DNA from 2 places in the Bacillus sp. OTU530 genome. Region 1 is predicted to be linked to the other one. Evidence: riboswitches for the same ligand, from Rfam matches in the RefSeq annotation. Region 1 holds a riboswitch; the other holds the start of a gene.

Region 1 (8,022 bases):
CGGTTATGCTTACACAGTTATTGATATTGATAATAGTTTTGATGCGACAATTAAAGATGATATCGCAACTAGAATTCGCAGCATTGAAGGTGTAGCTGCAGTTCGTATTTTCCAATAAGACTTCCAAGATAAAGTCCGCATATGCGGACTTTATCTTGTTCCTCTGTGTAAAAATAAGCTGATTGAACAGGCGAATTATGAGCCGTTCAGTCAGCTTATTTTTACTTTTTTGCACTGTAAGAAAGTAAAAATTCCCAGCTAGAAGTGAATTCGACGTAGCGGGTAATTTTAGGAATACAGTATAAGTGCAACTACGCCTCTGTCTTCGCCCAAGAGCAGGGCTCGCCAATCAGCGCGAGTTTTCTTTATTTTACAATGCCTGTAAGTATCTTTCTTGGAGGATTGTTGCATGATGGAGCGCATGTCCAGCAATAATGTAAGCAAGTGCACGCGCAGTCACAGGACCGCCATTTGCTGTTCCGCTTCTCGTCCACGCGTCTTCAGGAAGTATACGAATAAGTGAAATAGTCGCATGCCGCACCGCAGAAAAATCATTTAGGAGCTGCTGCATAGAGAGTCGTTCATAAGAAGCGTGCTGTACATATACATTTTCATCAAAGCCAGCCAGATCTGTTGTATCACCACGCCCAATCCGTAAAAGGCGATAGCTCATAATACGTTCGGTATCTGTTATATGACCAAGTACTTCCTTTATGCTCCATTTCCCTTGAGCATAGCGATAGCCGCTTTGTTCTTCTGAAATTGTCCCAAGCAATGTTATGATTTCCTCAGCTTGACGTGTTAGTAGGGAACATAAATCTCCTTCTAAAATAGCATCTACATATTTTTGATAATAAGTTATATATTCTTCTCTTTCTGGCTTTTGGATGATCATCATTCTTTTCTCCTCTCTTTCTGTAAATTTCCACCATTTCTAATCATACTACGCTTTTGTCCATTTGTCGAAATTTTCGCATCTCAAAATAGCTGCTCCCCAACCAAGTGTTGCTTATTAAACGTAATCTTGTAAGCAAACCTGCACGAAAAGTACAAATTGACAGGATAGAAGTGGATATGATATCTTTAAGGTGTTTTTAATGCACTTTACAGGTTGTTGGGTTGTTTCGGAATGAGACAAACAGCATACCATTTCTCGTTTGATTTGAAATTTTCCTATAAGCGATTGAGTTCTTGAGGTACATGTCCTGATGGCATGTACTTTTTCTTTTGAATAAGAACAGCATTATATACAATGCAGCATGGAAAGTGCATTATAATAGAAACTATCTGTATTGATATTCCAACCTACTGTAAACCATACTAAGGAAAAACAAGGAGATGAACTCATGTATCATGTATACTCTCATAACGATCTAGACGGTATCGGATGCGGCATTGTAGCAAAGCTGGCATTTGGAAACGAGATTGAGGTTCGCTATAACTCGATTGCGGGCTTGAACGATCGAGTGGGCCGTTTTTTAGACACAGCTCGGTTAGAAGACCAGTTATTTATTACGGATTTATCTGTGAATGAGGAGAATGAAGCGAGAATAAGTGAATTTGTACATAGAGGAGGGAAAGCAAGACTGTTAGATCATCATAAAACAGCCTTGCATTTAAATAAACATGAGTGGGCATCTGTACAGGTGAAGTACGAGGATGACAGATTGGCATGTGCAACTTCATTGTTTTATGAGTTTCTAGTAAATCAAGGCTTTTTGGAGCCATCAACTGCTGCTGCTGAATTTGTGGAACTCGTACGTCAATATGATACTTGGGAATGGGAAAAGCATCAGAATCTAAAGGCAAAAATGCTGAACGATCTTCTTTATTTGCTCTCGATAGAGGAATTCGAAGAAAAGATGGTTGAGCGTCTAAAGGCTGCTGAATCATTTCAGTTTGATGACTTTGAAGAAAAGCTGTTAGAGATGGAACAGGAAAAAATTAAAAGATATGTGCGCAAGAAAAAGCGCGAACTGATACAAACCACGATTAATGATCTTTGTGTTGGGGTTGTACACGCTGAATCGTATCATTCAGAGCTTGGTAATGAGTTAGGAAAGGAATACGAGCATTTGGATTACATTGCCATTGTAAACATGGGAGGGAAGAAAGTAGGATTTCGGACCATTCATGATAGTGTAGATGTTTCGGAAATCGCCGGCCTTTTTGGCGGTGGCGGTCATGTGAAGGCATCTGGCTGTCCTCTTACTGAAGAGGCATTTAGTGTGTATGTGACAAATATATTCCATCTTCCTGCTGTAAAGGAAGATGCACCTAAAAATACACGTAACCTAAAACAGTCTGAGCATGGTTCACTGTATCAAAATCATGAAAAAGAATTGATTTTCATTCATCCTCTAAATGAAAAATGGGGAATTATTCACCAAGAAAATAAATTGGAGAAGGAATTTCCTTCATTTGAAGAAGCAGAACGCTTTATAAAGCGACACTACACTTGTTGGCTAGCGGATGATGAGAAATTCGTGAATTATATTCCGGTAAGCAAATAGTGTAAAGTAAACATAGAAAAGGCATTGCCTCGCCGATTTGAGACGGTATACAGTAGCTAAAACAATACCCCCTGTTTCAGTAGGAAAGGGGGCATTGTTTTTTAGAAATGGATATACTACCTTTTTGCTTATATGCAGCCGTATAGAAACTCATTTCTTTGCGTTCATTTTCACTTTACTTACGTTTTACAGATAAACCATAGGCAAGTGTTTCGTTTGGTGTAGTAAGTCGAAAGGCAGCTACATGATCTAGCTTTACTTTGCTTCCAAGATAGTCCCTTGCAAAGGAATTCGCCAAGATGGTGAGTCCGTTTTTTTCAAAAATAACATCATCATGTTGTCGCTCATCTAGAGTTAGGTCGATATCGACGACAGCGCTGCATGTACCTACCGGCTGAATATCAATACGCAGGCAAAGTGGCACTATATTAAGCTTTTTAAGTTGTTCCTCTGCGCTTTCAGTAATAATAAATTCCATAAAAAGTCCCCCTTTTTTGATTTGCTCACATTGAGATTATTCACAGTGCGAAATATGATTGTAGCTTGGCTTTTTCATTGTACACGTTTAAATAGCAAATCTTCAAACTTTTGTGCAGCTTCATCCTGCAATGCGGGACTACATGGCTATATGTGTTTTAACATAACATTTGATACAGGAAGTCAAGGGTTTAGATTTTTTTGCGATCGGACTAGTCTCAAGTGACTTACGAATACTTATAGAGTAAATGTTTGGTTTTCATCAGATTTATTAGCATTTCCTATATTTGTTTTACTAACACCATTAAATGTGTTTACAGAATATCCAGTATTTGATGATCCAGCTCCATGATAGCCCTTTTCAGTTGATATTGGTGTTACCTCATAAGTATCTCCTATGTTAAAAGCACCAGTGACGTCAATGTTGCTTATTACAATTCCTTTAACAATTGAAGGCATTGTTTCGCCTACTTTCCCAATATTTTTATTCCACTAACAAAAGGTAAGGACCCTTTATATATTGAAAGTTACAATCTTAATGTATAAACTCTGTGAAGTTTGGTAATACCTTTTTCAGTATATGATAAATGTTTTAGGAGTGGTGTTTTGTTCTTTTATTAATATGTTTTACATTCTGTGCTTTCTAAGTTATTCATTTGTATATTGCATACATGTCAAGTTTGACATAATCCCACATTACCGTCCAATTCACAATGTGCTTCTCTCTCTTCATTCTGGATAGAGAAAGCGCGGGTATGGATGTGTAAGGAAGATACAACAAATGACGCGCTGGAAATGGGAGGCGACGATGAAGAGAAAGGAGTAATCTTTTCGAGCGGATGAATGCGGAGATTATATTCTGTGTACCTCATGCTGGCGGAAAAGACTCGCAGGCTATGGACATTTGATAATGGACGGTTAATAAATAGAATTCAGGGCAAGTTAAATATGCCTTGGATTATCAGTGTATTTGCAACTAGTTATGTTAGGCATTACTTTCACAAGGATGTGAAATATGTTGGTCGTAAGATAAGTTTGTTGCTACAAGTGAAAAATAGAATTACAGCACGATTCATTGGAGGAATTGAAGTTGATAGAAGGGTTGTTTGTAGACTTAGTTAAAATCATTTTTATTAATATCATTCTAAGCGGTGACAATGCAGTTGTGATTGCATTAGCTTGTCGAAATCTTCCTGAAAATAAGAAGAAAAAAGCAATTTTTTGGGGGAGTTTTGGTGCTATTGCTTTACGGATAGTCCTTACTTTTGTGACGGTTTGGTTATTGCAGATCCCTTACTTTCAAATCGTAGGAGGAATTTTATTACTGTGGATCGCGGTTAAGCTAATAGATGGTGAAGACGAGGGAGAAGATCTTGAAGGTAGCAGCAGTATGGTTCAGGCGATTAGAACCATCATTATGGCGGACTTAGTAATGAGTCTTGATAATGTCATAGCGATTGCAGGAGTAGCAGAAGGAAACCTTTTGCTCATTATAATCGGATTAGCTGTTAGTATCCCGTTAATCATTTGGTGTAGTCAACTATTAATGAATTTAATGAATCGTTTTCCCATCCTTATTGTATTAGGTGCAGCTCTACTTGGATATACGGCCGGAGAAATGATGTTAAACGATAAAGTGATTGCCCGTTTTGTGGAGAGCAAATTTCCTTTAGGGCATATTATTATTCCAGTTACATTAGCAATTTTGGTTATTATAACTGGCAAGTTAAAAAATAAAGAGCTGGAAAAAACGGACAAGGCTTCGTTGGAGAGGGGCTAATGCCCTTCTCTGCAACATATGACTGATTTTCAAAAAAAAATCTGTGTGAGGGGATTTGAGTTATTTTTTATTGCTGTTGTTTATAAAATCCAATTAATTCCTGAATGGAATGGATTATTTCGCCAAATTGAAATGTAAATAATGACAATGCTGATAAAGAAAAGAAAATAACAGGGACTAGACGAAACCAATGCATTGTATTCCCTCCGTTTCAAAATAATTTAACAAAAATAATATAAAAGTATTTAATAAAGATAATAATACCAATCATAAATTTTATCAAGTGTAAATTTTTATCGGATTAATAATTAATAAGGTTAAGTTTGTGGAGGAAGTGCCGGCGGTAAAATATTTATTCAAGTTTAGTCACATAAAAAATATTTTGTTATTTCTATAATAATACAAGACTTGGTTAACATAGTGTTTTATAACGGACTAAAATATATAATGGTGATTGCTATAATACTTACAATTTTCTACTCTAATTTCTAATAATCTTTATGATTTAATTTCTTATTCCTTAATGTATAAATAACCTTCTGTGAAGGGATTGTTTGGTTTGAATAGAAATAAAAATATGCCTATCATCATTTTCTTGTGTATCTTCTTGTCAATAGTTCTTGTTGTGAATGCTATCCTCCATATTAAGATATATATTGTGTATAGCTCAGGTATCGGTTCTTTATTATTGATAGGAGTAATAGTTCTAACTATTATTATTCTTTATCTCAAGGGTTATAAGTAACGAAAATTTTATCAGGGTGCTCTTTGTAACTGTATACTTTGTCTAGACCGTATCCTTGTTTAATCGGTTCTTTCATTGGTTTTACCTATACATTTCAACTTAACTTCATTATAATAATACGAAGTATTCATATAGTGAATGCTTTTTTCTTTTGGAGAAAACGAAAAAAATATTAAGATAAATATATAGAATGTGTAAAGTTCCGTGTTAATTGCTATTTTTTTAGAACCAGTTATAAAAATTTTGTAATATTTTTCTCTGTACTAAAACTCGACAAAAAATTATAATTATTAAGGGCAAACCTTGTGAAAACTTGGGACGCAAAGCTTTAGGGGCTAAAATAGCGAATGCTATCAAGCTAGCCAGCTGCCGTTCACGGGAAAGAAAAATTAGAGGAGTGAATGTATATGCAAATTGAAAGATTTAATGATGGGGCAGAAGTCTTAAAAGTATTAGCCCACCCTACGCGAATCGCGCTTGTGAATTTTATGATTGAAAAAGGTCCGGTAAATGTAACTACCCTTTATGAGGCGTTCGGAATGCCGCAAAGCACCATTAGCCAGCATTTATCAAGATTAAAATCTGTTAAGATTGTTTCGGGAACACGTAGGGGTTTGGAGATTTATTATGAGGTAAAGGACAAACGGGTAGAAAATATCCTTAATGCGGTAGTTAGTGCTTAAGGGTTATATTACCAAACCGAATTATTTTGAAGCATCTGGTGGAAATCAGGTGCTTTTTTGCATTGTAAGAAAGTATAAGATTAGAGGTTGAATAAAAAAGTTATTAGGAAAATTTCATACTTTCTTCATAAATTTCGAATATTATTGCATTATAGTCGATAAATAAAGTTAGGAGAGTAGTAGAATGAACATTGAAAAGTTTAATGACAGTGCGGAAATTTTAAAGGTATTAGCCCATCCTGCACGAATTGCGCTTGTGAAATTTATGATTGAAAAAGGACCAACAAATGTAACCTCTCTTTACGAAGAGCTTGAAGCGCCGCAAAGTACAGTTAGTCAACATCTATCAAAATTAAAGACTGCCAAGATTATTTCAGGAACGCGCAAAGGTTTAGAGATTTATTATGAGATAAAGGACGAGAGAGTAAAACCTATCCTGAATGCAATGATCAACGCTTAAGTACGATTTGGGTCATGGGTCCTGCACGACTGAGCACACGAAGTAGCTGAATGAAGCAAAAGCTTTATCCACTTTTATGTATGCCGCTTGCCAATGGGTGAGCGGTTTTTATTTTGAATAAATCTATATATTGCTAATTAGACATAAAAAGCGTACACTTACAAGGGAGTTATTTACATTTATTCCAATGCACAATTTAACATAAATGTATTCTCTAAAGAATTATTAAGAATGAAAAGCTATATAAGGAGATTTCAGTATATGTATGCTAAGGCTAAATATGTAGTAGTTAGACAGCAGAATATCCAACAGACAATGTGTTTTGCAAGCGTAGGAAAGCGATTCTCTGCAATCGTCATAGATGTGTTTTGTGTAACAGCAGTATTAGTCACTATATCCTTTTTTCTTACGGCAAATCACTCTGATACATTTTATAAAGGCTGGAAATCCCTATGGATTGATGGGATTTATTTCGCATTAATACCTTTAATTTTAAAAGGTGGCACAATTGGTAGGCTTGTATTAGGGTTAAAATTGATTAAGATAGACGGAAAACAGCTGAATTTTCGTACAATGCTAGTTCGAGAATTTATTGGAAAAGTAGGATTAGGTATGCTTACATTAGGAACTACATATGTGATCAGTATTTTTATGGTGATATTTCGAAAAGATAGACGCGCTATCCATGACTTTGTTGCCAAAACTGCTGTTGTCTATAAGAGAATAGATGAAAACTTAATAAGAGGCGAAAAGTTAAAAAGGTATTCATAAAATTGAACTGAGGTTAGTGTCATAGGAGGATTTAACATGAATTACATTCAAGAATTAAGATCTGCTGTAGGAACTCGTCCATTAATATTAACTGCTGCAGGTGTGATCTTACTCGATACTGAAGGCAGAATTCTGTTGCAGCATAGAACAGATACAAACGACTGGGGGTTACCGGGTGGTTTTATGGAAATTGGTGAAACGATTGAGGATACAGCGAGAAGAGAGATTTTTGAAGAAACAGGGTTAACGGTGGGGGAATTAAAGCTTTTTCATATTTTTTCAGGGGACCAAATGTATTATGAATACCCTAATGGTGATCAAGTATATAATGTTATTATTTGTTACTATTCTTCTGATATCACTGGAGAGATTAGACTTGATGAAGAGAGTAAAGAACTTAGATATTTTGATATTCAATCCTTCCCAGAAAACATAATGACAACAAGTAAAGTAATGTTGGATAAATATGTAAGTGGGAAAACCGAATAGTGAAGCGGATGTTCTGTAGTGAAAGGAGCGGGCAGGGTTAACAGGGAGGGTAAGCGATGGGGACTCAAGAGAAACGAATTAAAATTATATCGTTGGTTTGGTTA
Region 2 (8,022 bases), on a different contig from region 1:
TATCGTAAAGGTACCGCGGAATAACAAGAAGGACGCGTCTTTTAGAAGGATGTTATGATGAAGCCGTCTACATTTGAGGAAGCTGCCCAGTTATATGAACGAATGATTCGCAAACAATTAAAGAGGCTATGTATTTATCGGAATCATGATGAATTTTATCAGTGTGGTTTAATTGCACTTTGGAAGGCATATGAACAGTTTGATGAGCGAAAAGGGGCCTTTTCGACGTATGCGTTCTATACAGTGCGAGGTTATTTGCTTGGGAAGCTGAATGGGGAGCGAAGGATAGAAGAAAGGCAGGTTATGCTGGGTCCGGAGCTTGCAGAAACCATTTCAGCTGATGAAGCGGCGAGTGATGCTGATTTTTTTCAGTATTTGGCACCGTTAAATGGGAGGCAGCGCTTAGTTATTGAGGAGCGGTTTTATCATGGTAAGAAGCTGACTGTGATTGCGCAGGAGCATGGGATGACATACGATCAAGTACGTTCATTTTACCGGAGGGCTATTCAGAAAATAAAAGAGTATATCGATGAGCAAAAACTGATGTGAGAGAGGGAAAGGCTGCCGTTTGGCAGCCTTCATTACGTAGAGCAAAGCTGGAAGTGCGTAAGAATGCGGGCGGCTCTTTGCAGCTGTTGCTTGGTATAGTATGTACTGCAGTCAAGCAGAAGCTCCTCGCCATTTGTAAATAACAGCAAGGTTTTCTTTCCTTGCGCCTGGACCTCACGTACATGGGCATAGCAGTACCAAATGCAATCCCATTTGTTTGGTGATGTAGAGGGAATAGGGCAAATGTTTCGTTTCCAGCACAGCGGAATCGGCAGGTTTCTCTGGATATGGAGAAGACGCTTAATGGCCTCTCGTTTGCCTTGGTAGCTTGCGCCAGTACGTATACAAGCGTCGTCGAGCAGCTGCTTACATGTTTTTTCGGAATAAAAGACACCTCTTGTATCAAGAATTTTCGTTTGATATAGCGGATGGGCATAGGGAAGAAACGCAATGGTGTATTCACAAATCTGATAATCTGTTGATTTCATTGGATATCCTCCTTTTATTTTTGGAGTTTTATTTCACTTTTATATTATAACTGGAAATTAGTTCCTTTGAGGTACGAAATTTAAAATTTTAGGACAAAACTTGTAAAAAGATGTTTGAATGTAGCGTTTTCGGGTACGATAACCGTATCTTTACGGGAAAGAGAGAACGAGCATGAAACGAAAACGAATTTTTATTTGGCTGGTCGTTTGTCTTGCGGTGCTTGTAGGGGGAGCTGGTGTTTATGCTTATCAGGTCTACTCCAATGTGAATCAAACACTTGAATCGGTGCATCAGCCTGTGCGTAGAGAGGCGATTGAAGTAAGACCAGAGCCTCTTGAGTTAAAGCAGCTTGACCCCGTTTCGATAGTGCTGCTTGGTGTGGATGAACGGCAGGGAGACAGGGGACGTTCCGATTCTCTTATGCTTGTTACTGTTAATCCGAATGAGAACACAACAAAGCTTGTTAGCATTCCGCGCGATACATATGTCACAATAGAAGGAAAAGGCAGGCAGGATAAGGTTAATCATGCATATGCCTTTGGCGGCGTTCCAATGACGCTGAATACGCTGGAGCGATTTCTTAGTATTCCAATTGACTATTATATTGAGGTGAATATGCAGGGTTTTCAGGAGATTGTTGATGCGGTCGGCGGTGTAACCGTTCATAATACATTTCCTTTTAGCTATGAGGGCCATTCATTTGCAGCGGGAAGCATTCCGCTCAATGGAGCGCAGGCACTTGCGTACGCGCGCATGCGTAAGGAGGATCCAAAGGGTGATTTTGGCAGGCAGGAGCGGCAGCGGCAGGTCATTGAGGCAGTGATGAAAAAGGGCGCTTCTTTTTCTTCCCTTACGCGTTACGAGGAGATCCTCCAAGTTATTCGGCAGCATGTAAGGACGAATCTAACAGCTGCAGAAATCTATGAGATGCAGAAGGATTATCAGCAAGCTGCGCAGAGCGTAGAACAAATTGAAATTATTGGGGAAGGAAAACGAATTGGGGGTATTTGGTATTACGTTGTACCAGAGGCAGTGCGGCAGCAGTTATCAAATCAACTGCGCAAGCATTTAGGACTAGCTACAGAATCTTAATGCAGATTGGAGAATTCCAGTCTGTTTTTGTTTGCTCTAATTTGGTAACATAGAAACGAAGGGAGTTGGTACGATGTGGAAAAAAGTTGGAGCTGCTGGTATTATAGCTTTGACGTTGGGGATAACAGTAGCCGGCAATCTGCATTTTAAGGACAAAATTAAAGCCGCAACAAATAACATGAAAACGGTGCTTCAGGATGCTGTACCTGGAGGACAATCGCAGGACTCTTCTTATACCGAGTACATGAAGAATCTGCCAGAGGCAGTACAAACGAAAATCAAACAGGCGATAGAGACGAAAAAGCCTCTTCAGCTTGTGATTGCTGGGGATGAAGCTGTAACAGGCTGGCCTGAGATACTAACAAAAAATCTACAGGATACATACGGGCCTGGTGTTTTTCAGGTTACTGTGAAATCGTACCCACAAAAAACAACGCAGCAATGGGTAGATGAGCAGATTTTTGAGGATATAGCCCATTCGAAGCCTGATATTGTATTGTACGAGCCTTCTTTGCTTGTTGATGCCGGTGTAATTGGAAAGCAGAAGTCGATGAGTAATATTTCTGTCATTTTGGATGAGATCACAAAGAGCGTCCCAGGTGTTGCTATATTCGTACAGCCGCCGAATCCGCTGCACCAGGCAAAGAATTATCCGATTACTATAAAATTATTAAAAGACAGCATGGAAAGCAAGGGCATTACATATCTAGATCATTGGCAAAGCTGGCCTGATCCAAATGGAGATGATATTGTAAATTATCTTGAAAAATCGGATGGCTGGGCAAATTCAGAGGGACAGCAGGTTTGGGCACAATATTTAACAAACTATTTTACAGGGGACCAAAAGGAATAGAATAGGAATCTACCTGAATATGTTGACTTCATTTCTGTTTACTCCTACGATTAAAGAGAGTACATACAGCAGTGAGGGGGAGCGGGAGTGTTTTCGGATTTTTTAAAGAAAAATAAGAAGATGGCATGGTTTCTGGCGATTGTGCGGTTTTTCTTAGGAATTGTATGGTTTAGGCATGGGTTTGAAAAAATTTCAAACAAAAGCTTTGATGCTTCCGTCTTTCTGAAAGATGCAATTGCTAAAACATCAGGGACTGATCCAGTTGTGCAGGATTGGTGGGCATTTATCGCAAAGTACTTTTTCCTGCCGAATGTTGATATTTTGAATTATCTTGTGCCAATTGGGGAGTTCTTCGTCGGTCTTGGTCTCATGACCGGTGCATTTACAAGACCGGCTCTCTGTTTTGCTCTTATTATGAATTTCTCCTATTTACTAAGCGGCTCCATGAATATTAATCCACAAATGATTCTTTGGTCATGGCTGCTTCTATCGGCACGTGATAATGCTGGACGAGTTGGGGCGGATGGTTGGATTTTTTCTTCTATTAAGAGGAAAATGGCTGCACCGCCAGCCAAGCCGCCGGCTAAACCGCCAGCATGAAAAAAGCCTGTTGAAGGCTTTTTTTGTTTTGCTCACGGAGTTCGATAGTTGAACAGAATATAAATATTTTACTCATGGAAAGATAAATATATAATAGTACTTATAATCTATAATTCGTACGAAAGGGCAAAGTTACTGAAAGGTGACGACGCAAAGCTATAGGGGCTAAGGTTCTTTGAACTATGCCAGCCAGTTTCCGAATACAATTTCCTTTGGTCGATTTATGCAAGATTATGAACAAGGACTAATGGAGGGATTATTTATGTGGGGTTTTATTTCAGCTCTTTTTGCTTGTAGTATTGTGACTGTTTTTATTATGAGTTTGCTAAGGGGGACTAAAAGAATTAATCAACCTATCGATTATGATGAATTAGTGATCCAAAAAGCAAGATACTACCTATCCATGCGTAAATTACCAGCAATGCAAGGGCAAAGATGAAAGATAAACTCAAACAATGGAAAGCAGATTTACGGGAAATCCAAGAAGAAAAAAGGTTGAAAAAACAAAAACATAAGAAAAGTAAGAAATTCAGTGCTAATACATCTGATTTAATGGGCGTGAATCAACCAAAATATATGAAAAATAAAGGGAGATGGCGTCAAAAGTAAAGGCTAAATCGTCTTAATAAGGTGCATGTGATGTGAACATGGGAATGTGTAACGAGGATAGGGCTCGATAGTTGAACAGAATACGGCTTTGGAAATAAATCGAGGGCGACCTAGGCAGCTCTTTTTCTTTTGTTTTGAAAAGGGAAGAAACATGAATAGCATGGCTTTGTTTTAAATAAAACCGTATTATGCTCCCCTTCTTAAGATGTTAATTTATATAATGTAAGAATTTCGTTTTGACGCTCTAATATTGGTGTAACTTTCTTAATTATTTGACGTAATTTCTTCAAAATTATATGTCACCAGCCCGCTCTAGCAAAGTAAATCCACCCGGTCCTCAAAAAGAACCGGAAACAAAACAATAGGATAGCAAGCAAAACGTTGTACATCTACAGCCTAAATTCGTAGCATGCTAACTAATAATTTTCTAAGAACTTGAATTTACTTCAAGTTCTTTTTTTGTGTTGAAAGGAGGTTATGCACTTTCTGTGAAAGAATAAAAAGTGCCATAATTTAAGAAATGGACAAAAAAAATAGAAGGTATTAACCCTCTACGAAAAAATATTTAGCTATGTATTTTACTATCTCGCCCTTCTTCTTCTTTCTTCTTCTCTTCCTTCTTCTCTCAATGCTTCGTCACGGTCATGACTAAGCAAAGCTGAAAAGGCTATTCCTAATACTGTGATAACCATTTTAAAAGGCCACTTAAAGAAAACTCGCCAAAATCCAAATTTTTTTATTAGTAAAATATTTATACCCCATCCTACTATCATTACTAATAGCCACAACCAGCCATCCATTAATACGTCTCTCCTATCAATATTTGAACTTCCCGCTTAATGTAAAATCGATTACTTTCTTCTCAATAAGTCTTCTATTCTATCCAGCTTGTCCTCTATGGTGTCTCCGGCCAATAACCTACCTATAATTGGAATAATAACAAAGATAACAAAAATAATAATAAATACCTTAATAATTTGCCATCCATTACTCAAGGTTTTAGCCGGGTGGGTAACCATCCACTTAAAATCGTCTAAAATGCCCCAATTACCTGTAAAAGCCATGTACCCCACAAAGAAGATGACGCACATTAACAATCTCAATAAAAACTTATTCATGTCTTCTTCTCCCTACAACATCTAATTTCAAATCTAGCATATTCAAATCTATTATAAAGAAAATGTTGGTAGGCTTACCATGGTAATTGATTCCTGTTAATTTGAGGGCTATTTTTTATCTTTTTGATGTCATAACTTAAGAAAGTTACAAATATCGGTTCAGCTTTACACTAAATTTGCATATTATCCCTTTATGAAATATGTTCAGGTAGTATAATTTTCATTGTTTAGAAAAAGGAGGTAAATATATGGATTTTAGAATTATTAGGGATGCAGCGGGAAAAGCCATTGGACTTGAAAGGGTGCATGGTGGGACTACTATAGCACTAATCTTGACAATACTTTTGGCACCCTTCATTTTCTTACTCTTTTCTGGTGCAATCATGAATGCGACATATTATCATTGGTCCTTTTTAACTAAATTATTTATTGTTTTCACAATAATTCTCTGTGTATTATCCAAGCGTGGAAGCAAAGGGAGATATGGAAGTAGTTTACTTGTTTCGTTTCTTCTTTTCCCTTATATGATCATTACACCATTATTTCTTCTTGCTCCATTCGGTTTTCTTGTGGAGCAAACAAGTCTGGGTGATTACCTTGTTGGGGAAACTAACAAATCACATCTTTTACCTAGTTACTTGTTCTTTGGTCTGGCCCCTTTGTTTGTAGTTGGAATTACCAGGGGGCTGCTAAGTTTTTTTGCAGCCTGGTCAGACGGTTCAGGGGAAAAGAAAAAACAAAAAAGAGTACAAGAAATGAAACCGATGGAAGAAGTAAAAGAAAGACGGTTAACAATGTTGGCACGGGCAGAGAAGGAAATTGAGAAGAGAAATAGACGATCCTGATAACGCTATTTTGTAGTAGGTCAGGGGCAGCTATCGGCTGTCTCTTTTAGATAGATATTTTTCAAGGGTAGTCCAGAGCTGCTCTCTTTATTTTGTAGAAAGAGGATAAGGAAGTGGAAGACATCCGTGAAATCAAGCAGGAACAGAAGGATATGCAAAGGGATACGCGTAATCTCAAAACTCGGATTACTGTGAATGGGCGAGAGATTACGGACATTAACAAACAATTGGAAAAATCAATAGCAATACAGCGTGGATTTTGCGCATGATCATTGATGCTATCGTGGTTAGATTAATTGGTCTACTTATGAAGGGGCGTATGAGAGTATTAAAAATCTTATGAAATCCTCTCAGCACCAGTAGGGCTTTCCTAACATATAATAATAGGACAAGTTGATAATATTGGGAGGAGAGTGATATATGGAAGGAAACGAATGTCCAAAAGAAGAGATGAAACAATATAATGAAGAACAAAAGAACCTATACCGAGATGTCCGTTCCTTAGAAACAAAGGTACTTCTGAATGAAATCAAAGGAGAGCTTCAAGGAATCAAAAGTAATACCACCTGGATTCTACGTGTTATCATAGGTGCCGTTATTACGTATATCTTATCAGTTTTATTTCGGGGTGGGCTGTAAGATTACTCTAGATAGGTGGGACTATACGGTCTATTGATTCATGTTTGTAATAGGAGATAGTGAGATAAATAAAGGGATTTACTATGAAGCTCACAAAAGGGGGCATTTTTAAGGGGTGGCGTAACTGGAAAACTATGGTTGCCCTTTTTTCACACTGTAGGAAAGTATAGATTTCCAACGAGAAACGAATTCAACGTAGTCGGAAATTTTGGGAACCCAGTATAAGTAGGGCTACGCCCCTGTCTTCGCCCAAGGGTAGGGCTCGCTAATCAGCGAGTTTTCTTTATTGGCCGGCTTAATTGTAACCCATTATAATCTTTTGCATTGGGAAATCGAGCTAGACTTTTGGAAAGAAATTGTATTTACGATTGGTGTTCCTTTGGGATTTGGACCAACCATGAAACGAACGGAGATGCTGGATAATGACACTCACATTAAACTGGTTGCTTGAGAAAGCGAACAAGAAACTAAATATGGCAGGGGTGAATTTTTGGACAGCAGATAATGTTTTTAACAGTCAGAAGTAGTTTATCTAAGCTATTTGTTTTATTTCTTGGACTTGTTTCATAATCTATATTAAAGAAAAGTATTCAGTAGATAACATCTGAGGAAATGGAGGTGAAAGAAATGAAATGGCGTTATATTTTGCTGCTTGCATTAATGGGTGGCCTCCTCTATTTAGCAAATACGAATCCAGAAAAGGGAGAATACACAAAGTGGGCTTCCGAGCAGCTTATTCAGGGGAGTGATCTTCATAAGGCGTTATCGAAAACCGAACAGGAGGATGCAGGCAGTCTTTTTGGGGAGCTGGCGTCCCTTGGTAAGCGACTAACAGAGAAATACGTACAGCCACAGGTTGGTTTGTTAATTGAAGAGTATACAACAAAGAAGGACTATATATTTTTTTCTACATATACAACCTCATTCACCATCGGAGGGAAAACTTATACGTATGTAACAGTTGGTGCAGCGAATCGTTTCGTGCCGATTCAAGTACCAGAACAAACGAAGGAGGAAGGAGCCTAGGCTCCTTCCTTTTTCGTACTGTAAGAAAGTATAAATTTCTGGCTGAAAGATAATTCGACGTAGCGAGAAATTTTAAGAATAAAGTATAAGGGCAATTACAACTCTGTCTTCATCCAAGGGCAGGGCACACCAATCGACGAGTTTTCTTTATTGATAATGATTGATTATTACAGAGACATAGGGTTAAACATTTGTATATAGA

The links. A riboswitch is a leader RNA that binds a small molecule or an ion and turns the genes downstream of it on or off. The one in region 1 is predicted to bind cyclic di-GMP.
Region 2: it holds a riboswitch for cyclic di-GMP, as region 1 does, so the genes downstream of both, AAHB12_RS07725 (hypothetical protein) here and AAHB12_RS05740 (ArsR/SmtB family transcription factor) in region 1, are expected to answer to the same signal.

The regions. Positions count from the first base shown of each region.
Region 1 covers NZ_JASATP010000005.1:202,136-210,157, forward strand. The annotation lists gene AAHB12_RS05705 (phosphoglycerate dehydrogenase) at 1-118, shown strand, start outside; gene AAHB12_RS05710 (DinB family protein) at 371-898, opposite strand; gene AAHB12_RS05715 (DHH family phosphoesterase) at 1,347-2,513, shown strand; gene AAHB12_RS05720 (iron-sulfur cluster biosynthesis family protein) at 2,689-2,991, opposite strand; gene AAHB12_RS05725 (spore germination protein) at 3,228-3,449, opposite strand; gene AAHB12_RS05730 (TerC family protein) at 4,084-4,770, shown strand; gene AAHB12_RS05735 (hypothetical protein) at 4,838-4,966, opposite strand; cyclic di-GMP riboswitch class I at 5,801-5,889, shown strand; gene AAHB12_RS05740 (ArsR/SmtB family transcription factor) at 5,917-6,198, shown strand; gene AAHB12_RS05745 (ArsR/SmtB family transcription factor) at 6,383-6,658, shown strand; gene AAHB12_RS05750 (RDD family protein) at 6,920-7,429, shown strand; gene AAHB12_RS05755 (NUDIX hydrolase) at 7,466-7,918, shown strand; gene AAHB12_RS05760 (hypothetical protein) at 7,975-8,022, shown strand, end outside.
Region 2 covers NZ_JASATP010000007.1:187,649-195,670, forward strand. The annotation lists gene AAHB12_RS07700 (sigma-70 family RNA polymerase sigma factor) at 55-549, shown strand; gene AAHB12_RS07705 (competence protein ComK) at 582-1,037, opposite strand; gene tagU (polyisoprenyl-teichoic acid--peptidoglycan teichoic acid transferase TagU) at 1,210-2,130, shown strand; gene AAHB12_RS07715 (SGNH/GDSL hydrolase family protein) at 2,204-2,983, shown strand; gene AAHB12_RS07720 (DoxX family protein) at 3,071-3,583, shown strand; cyclic di-GMP riboswitch class I at 3,699-3,784, shown strand; gene AAHB12_RS07725 (hypothetical protein) at 3,759-4,022, shown strand; gene AAHB12_RS07730 (hypothetical protein) at 4,019-4,192, shown strand; gene AAHB12_RS07735 (hypothetical protein) at 4,774-4,992, opposite strand; gene AAHB12_RS07740 (hypothetical protein) at 5,044-5,310, opposite strand; gene AAHB12_RS07745 (hypothetical protein) at 5,559-6,155, shown strand; gene AAHB12_RS31685 (hypothetical protein) at 6,269-6,424, shown strand; gene AAHB12_RS07755 (hypothetical protein) at 6,576-6,794, shown strand; gene AAHB12_RS07760 (hypothetical protein) at 7,081-7,245, shown strand; gene AAHB12_RS07765 (DUF4359 domain-containing protein) at 7,422-7,820, shown strand.